DNA from 3 places in the Kocuria aegyptia genome. Region 1 is predicted to be linked to each of the others. Evidence: riboswitches for the same ligand, from Rfam matches in the RefSeq annotation. Region 1 holds a riboswitch; each other region holds the start of a gene.

What was found. A riboswitch is a leader RNA that binds a small molecule or an ion and turns the genes downstream of it on or off. The one in region 1 is predicted to bind S-adenosylmethionine.
Region 2: it holds a riboswitch for S-adenosylmethionine, as region 1 does, so the genes downstream of both, ABD220_RS15275 (methylenetetrahydrofolate reductase) here and ABD220_RS12500 (O-acetylhomoserine aminocarboxypropyltransferase/cysteine synthase family protein) in region 1, are expected to answer to the same signal.
Region 3: it holds a riboswitch for S-adenosylmethionine, as region 1 does, so the genes downstream of both, ABD220_RS15625 (ABC transporter ATP-binding protein) here and ABD220_RS12500 (O-acetylhomoserine aminocarboxypropyltransferase/cysteine synthase family protein) in region 1, are expected to answer to the same signal.

What each region holds. Positions count from the first base shown of each region.
Region 1 covers NZ_BAAAOA010000029.1:139,318-146,175, reverse strand. Annotated here, with positions in the region: gene ABD220_RS12515 (SDR family oxidoreductase) at 1-1,436, shown strand, start outside; gene ABD220_RS12510 (sulfurtransferase) at 1,402-2,322, opposite strand; gene ABD220_RS12505 (cystathionine gamma-synthase) at 2,361-3,554, opposite strand; gene ABD220_RS12500 (O-acetylhomoserine aminocarboxypropyltransferase/cysteine synthase family protein) at 3,563-4,879, opposite strand; SAM riboswitch class IV at 4,917-5,038, opposite strand; gene ABD220_RS12495 (Lrp/AsnC family transcriptional regulator) at 5,157-5,609, opposite strand; gene ABD220_RS12490 (thiamine pyrophosphate-dependent enzyme) at 5,849-6,858, shown strand, end outside.
Region 2 covers NZ_BAAAOA010000046.1:205,487-212,344, forward strand. Annotated here, with positions in the region: gene ABD220_RS15265 (ABC transporter ATP-binding protein) at 1-713, shown strand, start outside; gene metE (5-methyltetrahydropteroyltriglutamate--homocysteine S-methyltransferase) at 787-3,192, opposite strand; gene ABD220_RS15275 (methylenetetrahydrofolate reductase) at 3,249-4,175, opposite strand; SAM riboswitch class I at 4,246-4,349, opposite strand; gene ABD220_RS15280 (glycosyltransferase) at 4,557-5,549, shown strand; gene ABD220_RS15285 (hypothetical protein) at 5,546-6,858, shown strand, end outside.
Region 3 covers NZ_BAAAOA010000046.1:279,667-286,524, reverse strand. Annotated here, with positions in the region: gene ABD220_RS15635 (CoA-binding protein) at 1-334, opposite strand, end outside; gene ABD220_RS15630 (maleylpyruvate isomerase N-terminal domain-containing protein) at 447-1,124, opposite strand; SAM riboswitch class I at 1,232-1,336, shown strand; gene ABD220_RS15625 (ABC transporter ATP-binding protein) at 1,342-2,175, shown strand; gene ABD220_RS15620 (aliphatic sulfonate ABC transporter substrate-binding protein) at 2,281-3,324, shown strand; gene ABD220_RS15615 (ABC transporter permease) at 3,321-4,151, shown strand; gene ABD220_RS15610 (AMP-binding protein) at 4,328-6,454, shown strand; gene ABD220_RS15605 (succinate dehydrogenase/fumarate reductase transmembrane subunit) at 6,659-6,858, shown strand, end outside.

The DNA.
Region 1 (6,858 bases):
ACGCCGTGCCGTGGCGGGACCGGGTGGAGGTCGCCGAGACGGACCTCAACGACCTCGACGGGATGACCGCCGCGTGCCAGGGCGTGCACACCCTGTACTACCTGGTGCACTCCATGGGCGCCTCCCGGCAGTTCGAGGAGGAGGAGGCCGGGATGGCCCGGACCGTGGCCCGGGCCGCGGAGCGGGCCGGGGTGCGGCGCATCGTCTACCTCTCGGGCCTGCACCCCCAGGGCGTGGAACTGTCCCAGCACATGCGCTCCCGGGTCCGGGTGGGCGAGATCCTGCTCGAGAGCCCCGTCCCGGCCGTGGTCTTCCAGGCCGGTGTGGTCATCGGCTCCGGCTCGGCGTCCTTCGAGATGATCCGCCACCTCGGCGACACCCTCCCGATCATGCCGGCGCCGTCCTGGGTGACCAACAGCATCGAGCCCATCGCCGTCCGCGACGTGCTGCACTATCTGGTCCGCGCGATGGACCTGCCGGAGGACCTCAACCGCACCTTCGACATCGGCTCCCGCGACGTCATGACCTATGCGGACGCCATGCGCCGCTACGCCCGGGTCGCCGGGCTGCGCCGGCGGGTGGTCTTCCACCTCCCCCTCCCCGCGCCCCGGCTGTCCGGGTTCTGGGTGGGCATGGTCACCCCGATCCCCCTGGGGCTGGCCGTGCCGCTGGTGCAGTCGCTGCAGCACGACGCCGTGTCGGGCGAGCACGACATCGACGACCACATCCCGCCGCCCCCCGAGGGGCTGGCCGGCTACCGCCGCGCGGTGGCGCTCGCCCTGAAGAAGATCGAGGACAACTCCGTGGAGACCACGTGGGACGTCCACTACAGCTCCTCCGAGGCCGCCGCGGACCCGCTGCCCTCGGACCCGGACTGGGCGGGGCGCACGGTGTTCGTGGACGAGCGCAGCCGCACGGGTCCGGCGCGGCCCGAGCAGGTGTGGCGGGTGATCGAGTCCATCGGCGGGCGCAACGGGTGGTACTCCCTGCCCCTGGCGTGGCAGGTCCGCGGGGTCATGGACAAGCTCGTGGGCGGGGCCGGCCTCAACCGCGGCCGCCGTGACGCCACGGACCTGCAGGTGGGCGAGTACGTGGACTGGTGGCGTGTCGAGGCCATGGAGGAGGGGCGCAAGCTGCTCCTGCACGCCGAGATGCGCGCCCCCGGCCGGGCGTGGCTCGAGCTGTCCGTGGCGCCCGAGGGCGACGGCAGCCGGTACACGCAGCGGGCCATCTTCTTCCCCCGGGGCCTGCCGGGCCGGCTCTACTGGTGGGGGGTGTGGCCCTTCCACGGGTTCATCTTCCCGTCGATGGCCCGCAACATCCTCGCCGCCGCGGCCGCGCTGGACGGTCCCGGGGCCCAGGAGGCCCGGGCGGGCGGGGCGGAACAGGCGGCCGGGCGGATCACTGCTCCCGGGCAGGGCCCGGTCCGCGGCTGACCCCCTGCGGGCCTGCCACGGGCCGGGGGCCGGGCCGGCCCCACTCGCTCCAGGAGCCGTCGTAGACGGCGACGTCCTCACGCCCGGCCAGGTGGGCGCCGAGCGCCAGGACGCACGCCGTGAGGCCCGACCCGCAGCTGGTGACGATCCGCCCCTCGGGCGCGGCCGCCGCGATCCGTTCCCGCAGCTGCGGCAGGGGCAGCAGCCGGCCGTGCGCATCCTGCAGGTCGGTGTAGGGCAGGCTGACCGCCCCCGGCATGTGCCCGGGGCGCAGACCCGGCCGCGGCTCGGGCTCGGTGCCCGCGAACCGGCCGGCGGAGCGGGCGTCCAGGACGGTGGCGTCCGGGTCGGCCAGGGCGCGGGCGACGTCCTCCGCCCCGGCGAAGGCGCCCGCACGGGGCACGAGCTCCACGTCGCCGGGCTGGGCGGGCGGTGCGGCGTGCGTCCCGGTGGGCCGGCCCTCGGCGACCCACGCCGGGAGGCCGCCGTCCAGGACGGCGACCCGGTCGAAGCCCGCGGTCCGGAGCATCCACCAGACCCGGGCGGACGCGAAGATCCCCTTCCCGTCGTAGGCCACCACCGTGCTGGTGCGCGAGATGCCGAGCGCACGGGCCGCCGCGGTCAGCTGCTCCGCCGGGGGCGCCGTGTGCGGCAGGCCGGAGGACGGGTCCGAGAAGTCCCCGTCCAGGTCCAGGAGCACTGCCCCGGGCAGGGCCTCCTCCGCCCGGTTGAGCGTGGAGCTCGCGTCCACGAGCACCAGCCGGGGGTCGTGGAGGTGCTCGGCCAGCCAGGGAGCGCTCACCACGGGCCCGGGGAGTTCGAGCGGGGCGGCGTCGTGCGCGGCGCCGTTCTGCGGGGTGCCGTTCTGCGGGGTGCTGCTGCTCATGCGCCCCAGGCTAGCGCCGTCAGCGGCGGGGCGCCGGGTCAGGCGACGCCGGCGAGCGCGCGCTCGAGGTCCTCCAGCTGGTCCTCGACGTCCTCGATGCCCACCGAGAGCCGCACCAGGTCCACGGGCACGGCCAGCGCGGTGCCCCGGACGGAGGCGTGCGTCATCTCCGAGGGGTAGCAGATCAGGGACTCCACCCCGCCCAGGCTCACCGACAGCGAGTACAGCCGGGTGCCCTCCGCCACCGTCCGGGCCGCCGCCTCCCCGCCGGCGAGCCGGAAGGAGACCATGCCGCCGAACCCGCGCATCTGCGCGGCGGCGAGGGCGTGGCCGGGGTGCTCGGGCAGCCCGGGGTAGAGGACCTGCGAGACCTCGGGGCGTTCCAGGAGCCACTCGGCGATTTGCTGCGCGCTGTCCTGGTGTCGCTCCATCCGCAGGCTCAGGGTCTTGAGCCCGCGGGCGGCCAGGTAGCTGTCCTGGGGGCCGGCCACGGCGCCGGCGGCGAACTGCTGGAAGCCGACGGTTTCGGCGAGCGGGGCCCCGCGCCACTCGGCCGTCCCGACGACCACGGCTCCGCCGAGCACGTCGGAGTGCCCGCCGATGTACTTGGTGGTGGAGTGCACCACGGCGTGCGCACCGAGCTCGAGGGGGTTCTGCAGGTACGGGGACGCGAAGGTGTTGTCGACGACGAGCAGCGCCCCGGCGTCCCGGGCCAGCTGGGCCCAGGCCGCGACGTCGGCGATGCCGAGCAGCGGGTTGGACGGCGTCTCGAGCCACAGCACCTTCGTGGCGCCGGGCCGCACCGCCGCCCGGACGGTGTCGAGGTCCGTGATGTCCACGGGCGTGTGCGCGATCTCCCACGGGGCGAGGACCGTGGTGATCAGCCGGTTGGTGCCGCCGTAGCCGTCGGCACCGAGCACGATGTGGTCGCCCGGGCGCAGCACCGCGCGCAGCAGGGCGTCCTCGGCGGCGATCCCCGAGGCGAACGCGAAGCCGCGCTCGCCGCGCTCCAGGGCCGCGAGCTGCGCCTCGAAGCCGCTGCGGGTGGGGTTGGAGCCGCGGCTGTACTCGTGGCCGGCGCGCAGCACGTTGATCCCGTCCTGGGCGAACGTGGAGGTCTGGTAGATCGGCGGGATGACCGCCCCCGTCAGCGGGTCGGGCTCCTGGCCGGCGTGGACGGCGGTGGTGGTGAAGCCCCGGTGGCGGGTGCGGGTCTCGGTGGCGGACGTCATGGCGGGGCTCACTTCCGGGAGGTCTGGACGGTGTCGAGGGCCTGGCCGAGGTCGGCCACGAGGTCCTGGGGGGACTCGAGACCGATCGACAGCCGGATCGTGGTCTCGGCGATCCCGCCGGCCCGGCGCTGCTCGGGAGTCAGGCGGCAGTGCGTCATCGCCGCCGGGTGGGCCACGAGGCTGCGGGTGTCCCCGATGTTGGCGACCAGCTTGAACAGCCGGAGCGAGTCGATGAACGGGCCCACGGCGCCGTCCGGGGCGGCGAGGTCGAAGGAGAACACGGAGCCGATCCCGCGCGGGAAGTCCCGGGCGGCGATCCCGGCGCCGGGGTTCCCGGGCACGCCGGGGTGGTGGACGCGGGCAACGGTGGGGTGGCCGGCCAGGAACTCGGCCACCTCGAGGGCGGAGGCCGTGTGGCGGGCCACGCGCAGGTCCAGGGTCTCGGTGCCCTGCAGGATCTGGCTGGCGTTGAACGGGGACAGCGTGGTGCCGAGGTCGTGCACGTACTTCGCCCGGACCAGGTGCAGGTAGGGGCTGGCCCCGGCGCACTTCTCGGCGAGGCTCAGCCCGCCCCAGCGGGCACGGGCCTGGGTGAACTGCGGCCATTTCTCGGGCCGCGCGGACCAGTCGAAGCTCCCGCCGTCCACGACCGCCCCGGCGAGCGCGTTGCCGTGCCCGCCCAGGAACTTGGTGGCCGAGTGCACCACGATGTCGGCGCCCTTCTCCAGCGGCCGGTACAGGGCCGGGGACGCGAGGGTGTTGTCGACGACGACGGGGACCCCGGAGGCCCGGGCGACGTCGGCGATGCCGGGCAGGTCCGGCAGGGTGGCCAGCGGGTTGCCGATGGACTCCAGCAGGAACGCCCGGGTGTCGGGGCGCACGGCCGCGGCCCACGCCCCCGGGGCGGTCGGGTCCACGAAGGAGACCTCGATGCCGTAGTCCGCGAAGGAGTCGGTGAGCAGGTCCACCGTCCCGCCGTAGAGCTTCTCGGAGGCCACGAGGTGCTTGCCGGCGCCCTGGCCGAGGAGGGCCAGCAGCGCGACGGCCACGGCGGACTGCCCGGAGCCGGTCGCCACGGCGCCCGCACCGCCCTCGAGGTCGCTGATCCGCTGCTCGAGCACGGCCACCGTGGGGTTGCCGGTGCGCGTGTAGGTGAAGCCCGCGCGGGTCTGGGCGAACATCTGCCGGGCCGCCTCGTAGTCCGGGAACTCGAACGCCGCGGTCTGGTAGATCGGCACCGTCAGGGTGCGCTGGGTGACCTGGTCGTGGGTGCCGGCGTGGATCTGCCGGGTCGCGAGGTCGTGGTCGGTCACGGGGATGGACATGGCGCTGCTCCTGTGCCTTGCTCTTACCCGCACCGGTCGTCCGCGTGCGCCGGGTGGGCACGCCGCGGAAGATGCAGGCCGCTTCCTCATCCGAACCACCCAATGAGCATGGGGTTGGTGCGTGACCCAGTCGGAGCTTGGCGGTCACGTCTCGTGAAGCTGGAACAACACTATGCGCAGAGGTAGTCGGTGTCCCTCCGCGACGGAAGATGACGACCGTGACGGTTCATGACACCGGACGTGCGCCGGTGTCCGGTCCGTGCGTCAGGCCCGCGTGTCATGCCCGGGTGTCGATGTCCTCGAAGATCAGGAACGTCTGGGTGTCCACCACGCCGGGCAGTTGCTGGATGTGCTCGAAGATCACCTGCCGCAGGTGCACGGTGTCCACGGCCCGCACCAGGAGCATGACGTCGAAGTTCCCGCCCACCAGGGCGATGTGGTGCACGGCGGGGATCGCCTGGAGCTGGGCGCACAGCTCCCGCCAGGTGTTCTGCTGCAGCTTGAGCGTCACGTAGGCCGAGGCCTGCAGGCCCGCCCGCACCGGGTCGATCACGGTGCTGAAGCGCAGGATCACTCCCTCGTCCCGGAGCCGGTTGATCCGGGCGTAGGCGTGGGCGCGGGAGACGTGCACGGCCGCGGCGATGGCGGTCACCGACTGCCTCGCGTCCCGGGACAGCTCCTCGAGGATCTTCCGGTCGGTCTCGTCCAGCGGCACGGGGGTGGAAGGCACGGCGGGCTCCTCGGGGTGGGTCGGCGCAGCGTCCGGACCGGGTCGGACGAATGCGTGTGCTCCACGCCACACTAGAACATTTCGTCCACGCACGGTGCACCGTCTGTCTCAGACTTCTCCACTTCTCCGGCTTTGTGGATACGAAGCATGCCCGGTTCCCATACTGGGAAGACAGAGCTGCACCAGCCTTCCTGCCTCCCCGGGCCTGCGAGCGGGCCGGGACCGACCGAGGGGACATCATGAGCCAGACCGTCGAGACCCCCGAGGACCCCATCCTCCGGGCCTCCCAGACCTTCGGCATCACGCCGGAGCAGTACATGCTCCCGGCACGCGGCGAGATCCGCATGGTCGATCCGAGCGGGCGGCTGCTCGCTCCCGAGGAGCAGGGCACCGGCCCCGGCCACGAGTACCCGCTTCCGGCCCGGGACGTCCTGCTGGAGGCCTACGAGAAGCTGGTGGTCGGGCGGCGGGTCAACGACCAGAACTCCGCCCTGGTCCGCCAGGGCCGCATGGCCGTCTACCCGTCCAGCCACGGCCAGGAGGCCTGCCAGGTGGCGGCCGCCCTGTGCCTCGCGGAGGGCGACTGGCTGTTCCCCACCTACCGGGACACCGTGGCGGTCATGACCAAGGGTGTGGACCCCCTGCAGGTCATGGCGATCTTCCGCGGCGAGTGGCACGGCGGCTACGACCCGTACGAGCACCGCGTGGGCATCCAGTCCACCCCGCTCACCACCCAGCTGCTGCACGCCGTGGGCGTGGCCCACGCCGCCAAGCTGCGCGGGGAGGACACCGTGGTCCTGGCCATGTGCGGGGACGGCGCCACCAGCGAGGGCGACTTCCACGAGGCCCTGAACTTCGCGGCCGTGTTCAAGCTGCCGGTCGTGTTCTTCGTGCAGAACAACGGCTACGCGATCTCCGTGCCCCTGTCCCAGCAGTCCGCCGCCCCGAGCCTCGCGCACAAGGCGGTCGGCTACGGCATGGCGGGCGAGCGCGTGGACGGCAACGACCTCGTGGCGCTGCTCGCCACCCTGCGCCGCGCCGTGGACCTGGCGCGCTCCGAGTCCGAGCCCCTGCTCGTCGAGGCGCACACCTACCGCATGCAGGCGCACACCAACGCCGACGACGCCACGCGCTACCGGGACGACGCCGAGGTGCAGGAGTGGATCGCCAAGGACCCGGTGACCCGGATGCGCGCCTACCTCGGCGCCGAGGGCGTGCTCGACGACGCGGCGGAGCAGCGCATCGCCGC
Region 2 (6,858 bases), on a different contig from region 1:
ACGACGACGGGGCGGACGTCCTGCGGGACCTCGACCTGGTGCTGCCGCCGGGCACCACCACGGCGGTGGTCGGGCCCACCGGCTCGGGCAAGAGCACCCTCGGCTCCCTGCTGCCGCGGCTCAACGACGTCACCCGCGGCCGCGTGCGCATCGACGGCGTCGACGTGCGGGACATCGAGCCGGCGGACCTGGCCCGGATCGTGGGCGTCGTCTCCCAGGAGACCTACCTGGTGCACGCCACGGTGCGCGCGAACCTCCTGCTCGCCGATCCGGGCGCCTCCGACGCCGAGCTGTGGCGCGCCCTGGGCACCGCGCGCATCGCCGACACCGTCGCCGGGCTGCCGGACGGGCTGGACACCGTGGTCGGCGCCCGCGGCCACCGCTTCTCCGGCGGGGAGCAGCAGCGCCTGGCCATCGCCCGGACCGTGCTGCGCAATCCGCCCGTGCTGGTCCTCGACGAGGCCACCAGCGCCCTGGACAACACCACCGAGGCCCAGGTCCAGGAGGCCCTCGACCGGCTGGCGGCCGGCCGCACCACCCTGACCATCGCCCACCGGCTCTCCACGGTCGAGAACGCCGACCAGGTGGTGGTCCTCCAGGGCGGCCGCATCGTCGAACGGGGCGCGCCGGGGGAGCTGCGCTCGGCGGACGGGCCCTTCGCCCGGCTGGCCGCGCGGAGCAGCCGGGCCGGCGACCACGCCGCCGCCCCCTGACCTGCGGGAGCCCGCGTGACCACAGGGCTCCGTGGTCACGCGGGCTCCGGCGGACCGGCCGGTGCGCCCGGGGTCAGCCGCGCGTGCCGTGCTGGACGATCAGCGGCCGGCCCGCCGGCTGCGCCACCCGCTCGCGCGCGGTCCGGGCCGCCGCCACGAGGTGCTCCAGCGACGCCTTCGTCTCCTCGTAGCCGCGGGTCTTCAGGCCGCAGTCCGGGTTGACCCACAGGGTCCGCGCCGGGACGTGCTCGAGGGCCCGCTCGAGCAGCTGCTCGATCTCCTCCTGGGAGGGCACGCGCGGGGAGTGGATGTCCCACACGCCCGGCCCGATGCCCCGGGAGAAGCCGGCGGCCTCGAGGTCGGTCAGCACCTCCATCCGGGACCGGGCCGCCTCGATGCTCGTGACGTCGGCGTCCAAGCCGTCGATCGCCCCGACCACCTCGCCGAACTCGGAGTAGCACAGGTGGGTGTGGATCTGGGTCTCGTCCCGGACCCCCGAGGTGGCCAGCCGGAACGCGTCCACCGACCAGCCGAGGTAGGCGGGCTGGTCCGCCCGGCGCAGCGGCAGGAGCTCCCGCAGCGCCGGCTCGTCCACCTGGATGATCCCGATCCCGGCGGCCTCGAGGTCCGCGACCTCGTCCCGCAGCGCGAGCGCCACCTGGTTCGCCGTCTCCCCGAGCGGCTGGTCGTCGCGCACGAAGGACCACGCGAGGATCGTCACCGGGCCCGTCAGCATGCCCTTGACCGGGCGGTCGGTGAGGGACTGGGCGTGCCGGATCCACGGGACCGTGAACGCCTCGCCGCGCAGGCCCTCGCCCTGTCGGCTGACGTCGCCCCACAGGATCGACGGGCGGGTGCAGCGGGAGCCGTAGGACTGCACCCAGCCGTGGACGGTGGTCGCGAAGCCGTCGAGGTGCTCGGCGAAGTACTGGACCATGTCGTTGCGCTCGGCCTCGCCGTGCACCAGCACGTCCAGGCCCAGCTCCTCCTGCAGCCGCACGACCCGCTCGATCTCCTCCCGCAGGAAGGCGTCGTACTCGGCGTCCGTGAGGGCGCCGGCGCGGTGCCGGGCGCGGGCGGCCCGGACCTCGGCGGTCTGGGGGAAGGAGCCGGTGGTGGTGGTGGGCAGCGGGGGCAGGGGCCCGGACGCCGTGAAGGACCGGCCCTCCTGCGCGGCCCGGCGGACCGCCGCGTCCGCCCGCTCGATGTCCGCGGCCGTCAGCGAGCCGGCGCGCTCGCGGACGGCCGCGTCCCGGACCCCCGCCGCGTCCTGCCGGGTGCGGCGGGCCTCGGCCGCCTCGGCCAGCTGCCCCGCCACCGCCTCCGCCCCGGCGGCGAGACCGCGGGCCAGGGTGACGATCTCGCCGACCTTCTGATCGGCGAAGGCCAGCCAGCTCCGCAGCTGCGGGTCCAGCCGGGTCTCCTCGGCCACGTCGTGCGGGACGTGGAACAGGGACGTGGAGGAGGCCACGGACACCTGGGCGCCGCCGCGGGCCAGCTCCGCGAGCCGGTCGAGCCCGCCGGCCAGGTCGGCCCGCCACACGTTGTGCCCGTCCACGGCGCCGGCCACGAGCACGGCGGAGTCCTCGCCCCGGAAGAACTCCAGCTCCTCGGGTGCCGGGGTCGCGCCCTTGACGAGGTCCAGGTGCAGGGCCTCCACCCCGGAGCAGGCCAGCGGGTGCAGCAGCGGCCCGGGGGAGCCGTAGGAGGTGGTGACGAACAGCTGCGGGCGCCCGGCCACGGCGGTCAGGGCCGTGTAGGCGTCCCACACGGCCGAGGCGAGCTGCTCGGCGGGGACGTGCTGGTCCGCCACGAGAGCCGGCTCCTCCAGCTGCACCCAGTCCGCGCCGGCCGCGGCGAGCTCCTGCAGCAGCTCCGCGTACACGGGCAGCAGCTCGGGGAGCCGCTGCAGCGGGTCGAAGCCCGCGGGGGCGTCGTCGTCGGCCTTGGCGAGCAGGAGGAAGGACGCGGGGCCCACGAGGACCGGCCGGACGGTGAAGCCGTGCGCGGCGGCGCGGCGGACGTCGGCCACCAGCCGGTCCGCGGTGGCGCGGAACGGGGTCCGCGGGCCGATCTCGGGCACGAGGTAGTGGTAGTTGGTGTCGAACCACTTGGTCAGCTCCAGCGGAGCGCGCCCGGCGTCGCCGCGGGCGAGCACGAAGCTCGCGTCCAGGTCGAGCCGGCCCTCGGCGTCGGCGAGGTCGGCGAAGCGGGACGGGACCGCCCCGAGGGCCACGGTGGTGTCCAGGACCTGGTCGTAGAGGGGGAAGGCCGCGGGCAGGGAGGAGTCCTGGGCCCCGAGGCCCAGCTCCACGAGCCGGCGGTAGGTCGCCAGCTGCAGGTCGGCGGCCGCCGACTCGAGCTCCTCGCGGGTCGAGCGCCCGGCCCAGTAGGCCTCGAGGGCCTTCTTCAGCTCGCGGCGGCGGCCGATCCGGGGGTAGCCGGTGATGGTGGCGGCGGGGAACGGGACAGTGGTCATGAAAATCTCCTGAAGAGGTGTCGAGAGGTCGTGCGGAACGGTGGGGCAGCGCGTGCTCAGGCGGGGAGCAGCAGCTCGTCGAGCGGGACGGGCACGTGCGGGACGCGCGGGAGGTCCACGTGCTCGAGCAGGTCGAGCACGGCCCGGTGCTCGTTGAAGGTGTAGAGGTGCAGGCCGGGGGCACCGGCGTCCAGAGCGGCCCGGGCCAGCCGCGCCGCGAAGGCCACCCCGGCCCGGTGCCGCTCGACGGGACCGGGCGCGTCCTCCAGCGCGGCGGCCAGACCCGGGTGGGGCGCCAGGCCGGCCAGCCGGCACAGCGTCCGCAGCCGCCGCGGGTCGGTGACCGGCATGATCCCCGGGACGATCGGGATGGTCACCCCGGCCGCCCGTGCCGCCGCGACCAGTCGCTCGTAGCGCTGCGGGCGGAAGTAGACCTGCGTGATCGCGAAGTCCGCCCCGGAGCGCTGCTTGGCCAGCAGCACCTCGACGTCGTGGCGGAACGAGGGCGACTCCGGGTGCCGGGTCGGGTACGCGGCCACGCCCACGGCGAGCCGGCCGGCCGCCAGGGCCGCCGTGTGGCGCTGCTCGACCTCGCGCACGAGCTCCACGAGCTCCCCGGCGTGCCGCAGCTCGCCCGGCTCCGCCCCCGGGTCCAGGTCCCCGCGCAGGGCCAGGACGCCGCGGACGCCGCGGCGGACCAGCGTGGCCACGGTCCGCTCCAGTTCGGCCCGGGTGCTGCCGACGCACGTCAGGTGCGCCAGGGGCCGCAGGCTCGTGCGCGCCAGCAGGTGGTCGAGCAGGGCGAGGGAGCTGTCCCGGCGCTGCTCGTCCCCGCTGTACGTCACCGAGACGTGATCGGGGCGGGTGGACTCGAGCGCCTCGATGGTCCGCAGCAGCGTGTCGGCGCTCGCCGCGCTGCGCGGTGGATAGAGCTCGTAGGACAGGGACGGCGGCGCCGGCCGGGCGATCGGGCGTGGTGTCACGTTCTTCCTCCAAGGGTCACCCCGAGGGAGGGCAGCAGCCGTCCCGGGGTGGACCCGGGAGGCTGCGACAGCTCCATCGGTCCTGGCGGGAGCACCGTTCCGCGCCCCGTGGCGGGGCGCGGATGGTTGCTGCGGCGTCGACGAGCCAGGTCTCTCAGCCGCTCTGGATAGATGCAGACCCCATTCCACCGGCTGCCCCGCCGTGCTGCCAAGTGCCGGCGCCCAGAAGACGCCGGTGCGCCGACTGTGACGACCGCGACGTCACAGGGCGCAACACGGACGCGCGGCGACGCACGGGCGGCGGAGCGCAGGCCTGCGCCCCGCGCGCGCTCGTCATAATGGACGAGCCATCCCCGCCCGCCACCGCAGGAGCGAGTGCCCATGCTCTCCACCCCCCGCATCGTCGCCGTCGTGCCCTGCCACAACGAGGAGGCGGCCGTGGCACGGGTCGTGACCGACCTGCTCGCCGCGGTGCCCGGCATCGAGGTGCACGTCTACGACAACTGCTCGACCGACGGCACCGCCGAGGCCGCGCGGCGTGCGGGGGCGCACGTGCGGCGTGAGGAGGAGAAGGGCAAGGGCAACGTGGTCCGGCGCGCCTTCGCGGACCTCGACGCCGACGTCTACGTGCTCATCGACGGCGACGACACCTACGACGTGGCCGATGTCCCCACCCTGATCGAGACGCTGCTGGCCGGGCCCTACGACCACGTGGTCGGCGTGCGCCGGCAGGTCACCAGCACCGCCTACCGGTCGGGGCACGAGTCCGGCAACAGGTTCTTCAACGCGCTCGTCACCTTCGCCTTCCGGCGGAAGGTCTCGGACATGTTCAGCGGCTACCGGGTCTTCTCGCGCCGCTTCGTCAAGTCCTTCCCCGGTCTCTCCCGGGGCTTCGAGATCGAGACGGAGCTGACCGTGCACGCCGTCAACGCGCGGATGCCCCAGGCCGAGGTCGCCGTCGGCTTCCGCGACCGGGCGGAGGGCAGCGAGAGCAAGCTGCGGACCTATCACGACGGCTTCCGGATCCTGGGCGTCTTCGGGCAGCTGCTCTTCCACGAGCGCCCGTTCCTCGTCACCGGGGCCTTCTCGCTGGCGCTGTTCGTGCTGGGGCTGGCCCTCGGCCTGCCCGTGGTCGCGGAGTTCGCGAGCACCGGCCTCGTCCCGCGCTTCCCGACCGCGTTCCTGGCCGCTTCCCTGGTGATCCTGGCCGGGGTGTTCCTGCTCATGGGCGTGCTGCTGAGCGGCCAGGCCAAGATCCGCCGGGAGGCCTCCCGGCTGTTCTACCTGCGGCAGCCGGCGCCCCCGTGGAGCGGCGGGGACGTGCCGTACCGGGCGGGGTCCCACGGCGCGGAGCAGCGGCGGCAGCTGCCGTGAGTGCGGGGCGGGAGGGGCCGCGGTCCCGTCTGCTCCCCCTGCTGCCCTGGGCCCAGGGGCTGGGGATGCTCGTGGTCCTGCAGTTCGCCCTGTTCGGGCTGCTGACGGCGGGCCAGGCGGTGCCGGACCGGCCCATCGTCGAGCACCTGCTGGCGGCGGTCGAGGACGGCACCTACGGCCCCCACGGGACGATCGACCGGATGGGCGGCCCCGCGGACACCTTCACCGAATGCGTCGTGGCCGGCACGGGCCTGGGCGCGTCCCCGGAGGAGTCGGCGTTCAGCCGGGCGGTCCGGATGCCCCGGCTCGCCACCTGCGGCGGCGGCCCGGAGCAGCTGCGGGCCCTGTCCGAGGGGGCCGTGCTCACCGACAACGACTACTACAAGTACTGGGCGGGCTACACCGTGCTCACCCGCCCCGTGCTGGCGCTGACCGGCCTGGAGGGCCTGCGGATCGTCTCGGGCACCCTCATGGTGCTCGCCCTGGGCGGGGCGTTCCTCGCGGTCCGCGCCCGGACCTCCGCCGCCGTGGCCTTGGCCCTGACCCTGCCCTACCTGGTGGGGACCAACCTGCTGTCCACGCCCTCGACGTCCTTCAGCCAGTCGATCTCCATCGCCTTCATCTTCCTGTCGGTGGTCCTCGCCGCGCTCGGGGCGGGGCGCTCGCCGCGGACCGCGTACGCGGGGGTGGCGCTGGGCGCGGCGCTGTTCTGCTTCGTCGACCTCCTCACGACCCCCGCCGTGCCCTGGGCGATGTCCTCGTTCGTGGTGGGCGCGGTGGTCTGGTGCCGCACCGGGGCGCTGCGGGGGACCGTCGCGGCCGTGGTCGTGAGCGGCTTGGTCTGGCCGGCGGCCTTCGCTCTCACGTGGCTCGCCCGGTGGGTCTTCGCCGCCGCCTTCCTGGGCGTCCCGGCCACGCTGGAGGTGGTCCGCCGAAACGTGGGGAACCGCACCGGGGGCGACCACGCGGGCGTCTCCGAGGCGTTCGGCGCGGGCGTGCGCCGCAACCTCGCCTACTGGTGGGAGGTCGTGCCCACCTCGGGGCTCGTGCTGGCCGGCTGCCTGCTCGCGGCGGGCGCGGGCCTGGCCCTGGCGCTGCGCCGTGGAGGCCCGGCCCGGTGGGCACTCGCTGCCGTGCTGGGCCTGCCCGCCCTGGCCGTGCCCCTCTGGTACACGGTGCTCAGCAACCACTCCCAGATCCACGCGTTCTTCGTCAACCGCGGGGTGGCGGCCGCACTGGCCGTCGTCACGGCGGCCTGTCTGGCCGCCGCCGTGCGGCCGCGCACCGGACCCGGCGCGCCGCAGCTCCC
Region 3 (6,858 bases), on a different contig from region 1:
CCGCGGCCTCGTCGACGACGCCCAGCTGCAGCCACACCGCCGCGGCGCCCGCGGCGATGGCCTGGTCCACCACCGCGCCGACGCGGCGGGAGTTCACGAAGCAGTCCACCACGTCGATCGGTCCCGGCACCTCGGCGAGCGTGCGGTAGCCGGGCTCGCCGTGCACCGGCTCGCCCTTCGGGTTCACCGGGACGATGGTCATGCCGAGGTCGTCCCGGATCCGCCGGGCGACCGAGTGCGCCGGGCGGGCGGTGTTGCCGGTCAGTCCCACCACGGCCCACCGGCCGGGCCGGGACATGAGACGGTCGAGGACGGCGGGGTCGTTGCGGGCCATGGCACCAGCCTGGCACGGAACTCCCCCCTCCGCGCGAGATTGCACGTGTCCGCCACCGGACGCGCTCAAGGTCGAGCGGTCGCCGACACGTGCCGGCTCGCGGGCGGGAATCTCAGGAGAACAGCGGCAGGAGGTCCGCGTGCGCGCCCAGCACCGCACGCTCCGGGGCGGTCAGCTCCGCCCGGCCGGTGCCCACGCGGGCGAAGTGCTCGTCGCTCCAGTGCTCGAGCGGCTCGCGCTCCCACAGGTCGGTGAGCACCCGGCGCACCTCGGCGAGCCCGTCCACGGCGGGACCCGGGGAGCCGTCCAGGTCCTGGATCAGGTCCAGGTGGTGCACCGTGGCCTCCACGGCGAGGGTGCTCAGCAGGTCCTCGACCCGCAGCACGTGCCCCTGGGTGCGGACCACTCCGCCGCCGCAGTGCTCCGCCGCGTGCACGAGCGCCCGGGCGGACTCGCGGTAGAGCTCGCGCACCGGGTCCCAGTCCCGGGCCATGGACGCGGCCACGCGGGTGCGGCGCCGGTCCTCGGCGGCCCCCGCGGGGTCGCCGCCCCGGCCGGTCCAGTAGGTCGCGGCGTCCCGGTCCGGGCGGGCGGTCGTGGGCGTGTGCAGGGCGACCAGCCCCCGCAGCGCGTCCATCGCGCAGTGGTGGGTGAGGTCCCGGACCGTCCACCCCGTGCATCCCGTGGCGGCCCAGGAGTCGTCGTCGCCGAGCCCGTCGAGGACCGCGCCGAACGCCGTGCAGGCGTCGCGCACCAGGTCCGCCCGGGCCGGGGCGTTGCGGCTCGTCATGGGTCCATGGTGGGGCACGGAGGGCTCCCGTGCCAGCGCTGCGCCGCAGCGACCCCGGATGCGGCGGATTTGCCAGGGAACACGCCGAGGCCGTTCAATGGATGGCGTAACCATCCGGAGCGGCTGAGAGACCTGGCTCGTCGACGTCGCAGCAACCGGCACGGATCCGTCTGATCCTCCGTGCGAGGTGCTAATGCCAGGACCGATGGAGTTGACCATGAGCACTTCTCTGCTGGGCTCTGCGCCGTCCGCCGCGCCGGGCACCCCGAAGCGCGCCTTCTCGGTGGCGTTCGAGCACGTCGGCAAGGCCTTCCCGGCCGACCACGAGACGCACCACGTCCTGCAGGACGTCGACGTCACGGCCCGGCCCGGCGAGGTCCTGGCGATCCTGGGGCCCTCGGGGTGCGGCAAGTCCACGCTCCTGCGGGCCGCCGCGGGCCTCGACACCGCCTCGACGGGCCGGGTGCTCATCGACGGCACCCCGGTGTCCGGGATCGACCCGCGCTGCGCGGTCGCCTTCCAGGAGCCGCGTCTGCTGCCGTGGCGCTCCGTGCGCGAGAACGTCCGTCTGGGCCTGCCCCGCGGGCTGCCCCGGGACGAGGGGGACGCCGTGATCGACGACCTGCTGCGCCTGGTCGGGCTCACCGCGCACGCCCGCCACCGCCCCCGCGCGATCTCCGGCGGCATGGCCCAGCGCGCGTCCCTGGCCCGCGCCCTGGCCCGCAACCCCGGGGTCCTGCTGCTCGACGAGCCCTTCGGCGCACTCGACGCCCTGACCCGGCTGCAGATGCAGGACCTCCTGCTCACGATCCACGCGGCCCAGCCCACCACCGTCCTGCTCGTCACCCACGACGTCGACGAGGCGCTGCAGCTCGCGGACCGGATCGTGGTCCTGGGCCGGACCGGGCCCACCGCTCCCGCCTCGATCAGCACGGTCCTCGCGGTGCCGGGGGAACGCCCCCGGGACCGGGCCTCCGACGTCCTGGCCGAGCTGCGCGTGCAGCTCCTCAGCCACCTCGGCGTCGACGCCCACCACCCAGCGACCCGCTGACGCGGACCCTCCCGCCCCGCTCGCCAGATCCGGTCGCGGCGCCAGTCCGCGCCGCCCGCACCGCTCGCACCGCCCGCACCGCCCGCACCTGCGAAAGGCTCCGCCATGCCCCTGTCCCAGCGTTCCGTCCGCACGATCCCCGCGCTCGCCGCCGTCCTGGCCCTCTCCCTGACCGGGTGCATGGCCGGTGAGGGCTCCGGCGAGGCGCCGGCGGAGGCCACCGGGGGCGGCACCGTCCGGGTGGACTGGGCCACCTACAACCCGCTCTCCGTGGTGATCAAGGAGAAGGGATGGCTCGAGACCGCCTTCGCCGAGGAGGGCATCGAGGTGGAGTGGGTGCAGTCCGCCGGGTCGAACAAGGCCAACGAGGCCCTGCGGGCGGAGGCGGTGGACATCGGCTCGACCGCGGGCTCCGCGGCGCTGCTGGCCCGCAGCAACGGCACCCCGATCCAGGTGATCGACCTCTACTCGCAGCCGGAGTGGTCCGCCCTGGTCACCACCGCCGGGAGCGGGGTCGAGGAGGTCGCGGACCTCGCGGGCCGGACCGTGGCCGCGACCAAGGGCACCGACCCGTACTTCTTCCTGCTCCAGGCCCTCGACGAGGCCGGGGTGGACGCCGGGGACGTGACGATCCAGAACCTGCAGCACGCCGACGGCCGCGCCGCCCTGGAGAACGGCCAGGTGGACGCCTGGTCCGGGCTCGACCCGATCATGGCCGCCGCGGAGGGGAACGGCGCGGAGCTGTTCTACCGCAACGTCGACTTCAACACCTACGGCTTCCTCAACGCCCACGAGAACTTCCTCGAGGAGCAGCCCGAGGCCGCTCAGACCGTGGTGGACGTCTACGCCTACGCCCGGGAGTGGGCGCAGGAGAACACCGAGGAGACCGCGCAGCTGCTGGCCGAGGCCGCCGGGATCGAGCTGTCCGTGGCCGAGAAGGTGCTCGAGCGCACCAACCTGGACATCGATCACGTGCCCGGCGACGAGCAGCTGGCGGTCCTCGAGAAGGTCGGCCCGATCTTCGTCGAGTCCGACGACGTGGCCGGCCAGGAGCAGATCGACGAGGCGCTCGGGAGCATCGTGGAGAGCTCCTACGCCGAGAACGCCGACGCCTCCCGCGCGGCCGAGCTGGTCGGGGGCCGGCAGTGACGCAGCCGCTTCCCCCCGCCGAGGAGGCGGAGCGCGTCGACGGCGCACCCGCCCCCGCCGCGGCGGCCCCCCGGCGGCGGCCGCTGCTGCGCACCGGGTTGGGCCTGCTGCTGCCCGCGGCGCTGCTGGTGCTGTGGCACGTGCTGTCCACCGCCGGGGTCTTCAGTGCCGTGCAGCTGCCGGCCCCGCTCGCGGTGCTCGAGGCCGGGATCGGCCTGCTGTCCGGCGGGGACCTCTGGACGCACGTGGGCATCTCGACCCAGCGCGTGCTGATCGGCTTCCTGGCCGGCGCCGGGCTGGGACTCGTGGCCGGGTCTTTCATCGGCCTCTCCCGCTGGGGTTCCACGCTGGTGGGGCCCACGATCGGGGCGTTCCGCGCCGTGCCGTCCCTGGCATGGGTGCCGCTGCTGCTGCTGTGGATCGGACTCGGCGAGGACTCCAAGGTCACGCTGGTGGCCATCGGCGCGTTCTTCCCCGTCTACACCACCGTCTCCGCCGCCCTGCAGCACGTGGACCGCAACCTCATCGAGGCGGCGCGGGCCTTCGGCCTCCACGGGATGCGCCTGCTCACCACGGTGCAGCTGCCGGCCGTCATGCCGTCGGTCATCTCGGGGCTGCGCCTGGCCCTGGCCCAGGCATGGCTGTTCCTGGTGGCCGCCGAGCTGCTGGGGGCGTCCATGGGCCTGGGCTGGCTGCTCACCGACTCGCAGAACAACGGCCGCACCGACCGCCTGCTGCTGGCGATCGTCCTGCTGGCGGTCCTCGGCAAGGCCTCGGACGCGCTGCTGGGCGTGTTCGAGAAGTGGGCCGTCAAGAAATGGGCCTGACACGTGCGCCTGGCACAGTGGACCCGTCCGGGCGAGCACGGACTGCCCGGACGGGGCCTGCGCCCACGGGAGCTGTCCGGTCAGTCCCCGCGCAGGCCGGAACCGAGCAGACCGGGCCCGTACAGACAGCGCCTGGGCAGACAGGGCCTGTGCAGACGGGAAAGGACCGCAGCACCGTGAGCCAGAGCTGGAGCAACCCCTCCTCCCCCACCCCCAATCCCGCGCTCGTCTCCGACGAGGCCCGGATCGCGTTCTGGGAGGACCAGGCGTCCCGGCTGGACTGGGCCGAACCGTGGAGCACCGCGCACCGGTTCGTGCGTCCCGAGCGGATCGGGACGGACGAGCAGGGCCGGCCCACCTGGTCGGTCCCGGAGATCGCGTGGTTCGAGGGCGGGAAGCTCAACGTGGCCCACAACTGCGTGGACCGCCACGTCGAGGCCGGCCGCGGCGCCCACGTGGCCCTGCACTTCGAGGGTGAGCCCGGGGACCGGCTGGTCTACACCTACGCCGACCTGCAGCGGGAGGTCTCCCGCGCCGCCAACGCCCTGCTCGCGCTGGGCGTGGAGCAGGGCGACCGCGTGGTGCTCTACCTCCCCGTCATCCCGGAAACCGTCATCATCACCCTGGCCTGCGCCCGGATCGGCGCGGTGCACTCCCTGGTCTTCGGCGGGTTCTCCGCCGAGGCGCTGCGCTTCCGCGTCGAGGACACCGGCGCCAAGGTCCTGGTGACCACGGACGGGCAGCACCGGCGCGGGGCCGTGGTGCCCGTGAAGGCCGTCGCCGACGAGGCCTGCGGCGGCGACAACGCGATCGAGCACGTCGTCGTCGTGCGCCGCACGTCCCGGCCGGGCCGCGCGGACCTGCCGCGCGGCACCCGGGGCACGCACTCCAAGGAGGAGGACGCCGTCCCGTGGACGCGCGGACGGGACGTGTGGTGGCACGAGCTGGTCGCCGAGCAGTCCGACGTGCACGTGCCGGAGGCCTTCGACGCCGAGGCGCCGCTGTTCATCATCTACACGTCGGGGACCACCGGGCGGCCCAAGGGCCTGGTGCACACCATGGGCGGCTACCTCGTCCAGGCCGCCTACACGCACGCCCTGCTCTTCGACCTGCTCCCGGACGTGCCCGACGACGAGGGGCGGCTGCGCCCGGACGAGCTGGCCACCGTCAACGACCCCGCCAAGGTGGACTCGACCGTGCACTGGTGCACCGCCGACCTCGCGTGGGTCACCGCGCACACCTACGAGATCTACGGGCCCCTGGTCAACGGCGTGTCCGAGGTGATCTACGAGGGCACCCCGAACACCCCCCACTGGGGCCGGCACTTCGAGGTCGTCGAGCGCTACGGAGTCACCACGTACTACACGGCGCCCACGCTGGTCCGCTCCCTCATGGGGGCGTTCCCGAAGGGCGTCCCGCCGCTCTACAACCTCAACTCGATCCGGCTGCTCGGCTCCGTGGGCGAGTCGATCAACCCCGAGGCCTGGCGCTGGCTGCGCGCGCAGCTGGGCCGCGACGAGGTGCCGTTCGTGGACACGTGGTGGCAGTCCGAGACCGGCGCCACCGTGATGTCCCCCCGCCCGCACGACCCGCAGTTCGCGCCCCCGGGGACGTTCGACGCCGGGGCGCCGCGCACCGTGCTCAAGCCCGGCTGCGCGACCCGTGCGGTCCCGGGGATCTCGACCCGCGTGGTCGACGAGGCCGGGGAGACGGTCCCGCCCGGGGTGCAGGGCTTCGTGGTGGTGGACCGGACGGGCCCCTCGATGGCCCGCACCGTGTGGGGCGATCCGCAGCGCTACCTGTCCTCCTACTGGGAGGCCTACGCGGAGCAGGGCTGGTTCCTGGCCGGGGACGGCGCCCGCTACGACGAGGAGGGGGACATCTACATCCTCGGGCGGATCGACGACGTCATCAACGTCTCCGGGCACCGGCTGTCCACCATCGAGATCGAGTCGGCGCTCGTCACCCACCCGTGGGTGGTCGAGGCAGGAGCCGCCCCGGTGCGCGACGAGCTGACCGGGCACGCGGTGCTCGCCTACGTGGTGCTGGCGCCCGAGGCCGCGCGGGTCCCGGCGGACGAGCTGACCGCGGCGCTGCGCGAGCACGTGGCGCACGAGATCGGCCCGATCGCCAAGCCGAAGGCGGTCGTCGCGGTCCCGGACCTGCCGAAGACCCGGTCCGGGAAGATCACCCGGCGCCTGCTCGCGCAGCTGTGGGAGGGCGCCCCGCTGGGCGACCGGTCCTCGTTGCAGAACGAGGAGGCGCTCGAGCGCATCGCCGGCGTCCTGGCCGCACGGCGGTAGGCCCCCGCCGCGAGGGGTCGTTGCCGGCGCTGCCCCACCCGAGAGGTCGTTGCCTGTCGGCACGAGCCGCTCACACCGGTGGACAAGCGTCCCCCGGGGCCGGCGCGGAGCCGGGAGAGGACCCCTCAGCGCCGTGTGACAGCCCGTGACCCCCTCCGCAAGGACGTTGAGACTTGTGACGTCTCGGCCCGCACCGCCCCTAGGATGAATGCCGTGAAAGACTCCCCCCGCACCGCAGGCACCGCCCGTTCCGCGCCGGACGGGCTGCTGCCCGCCCTCTCGAACGCCGACCTCAAGCTCGCGATGGCCGCCTCCGGCGCCCTGTTCTCGGGCTACGTGCTGGTGCACATGCTGGGGAACCTGAAGATCTACCAGGGCGAGGAGAAGTTCAACGCCTACGCCGA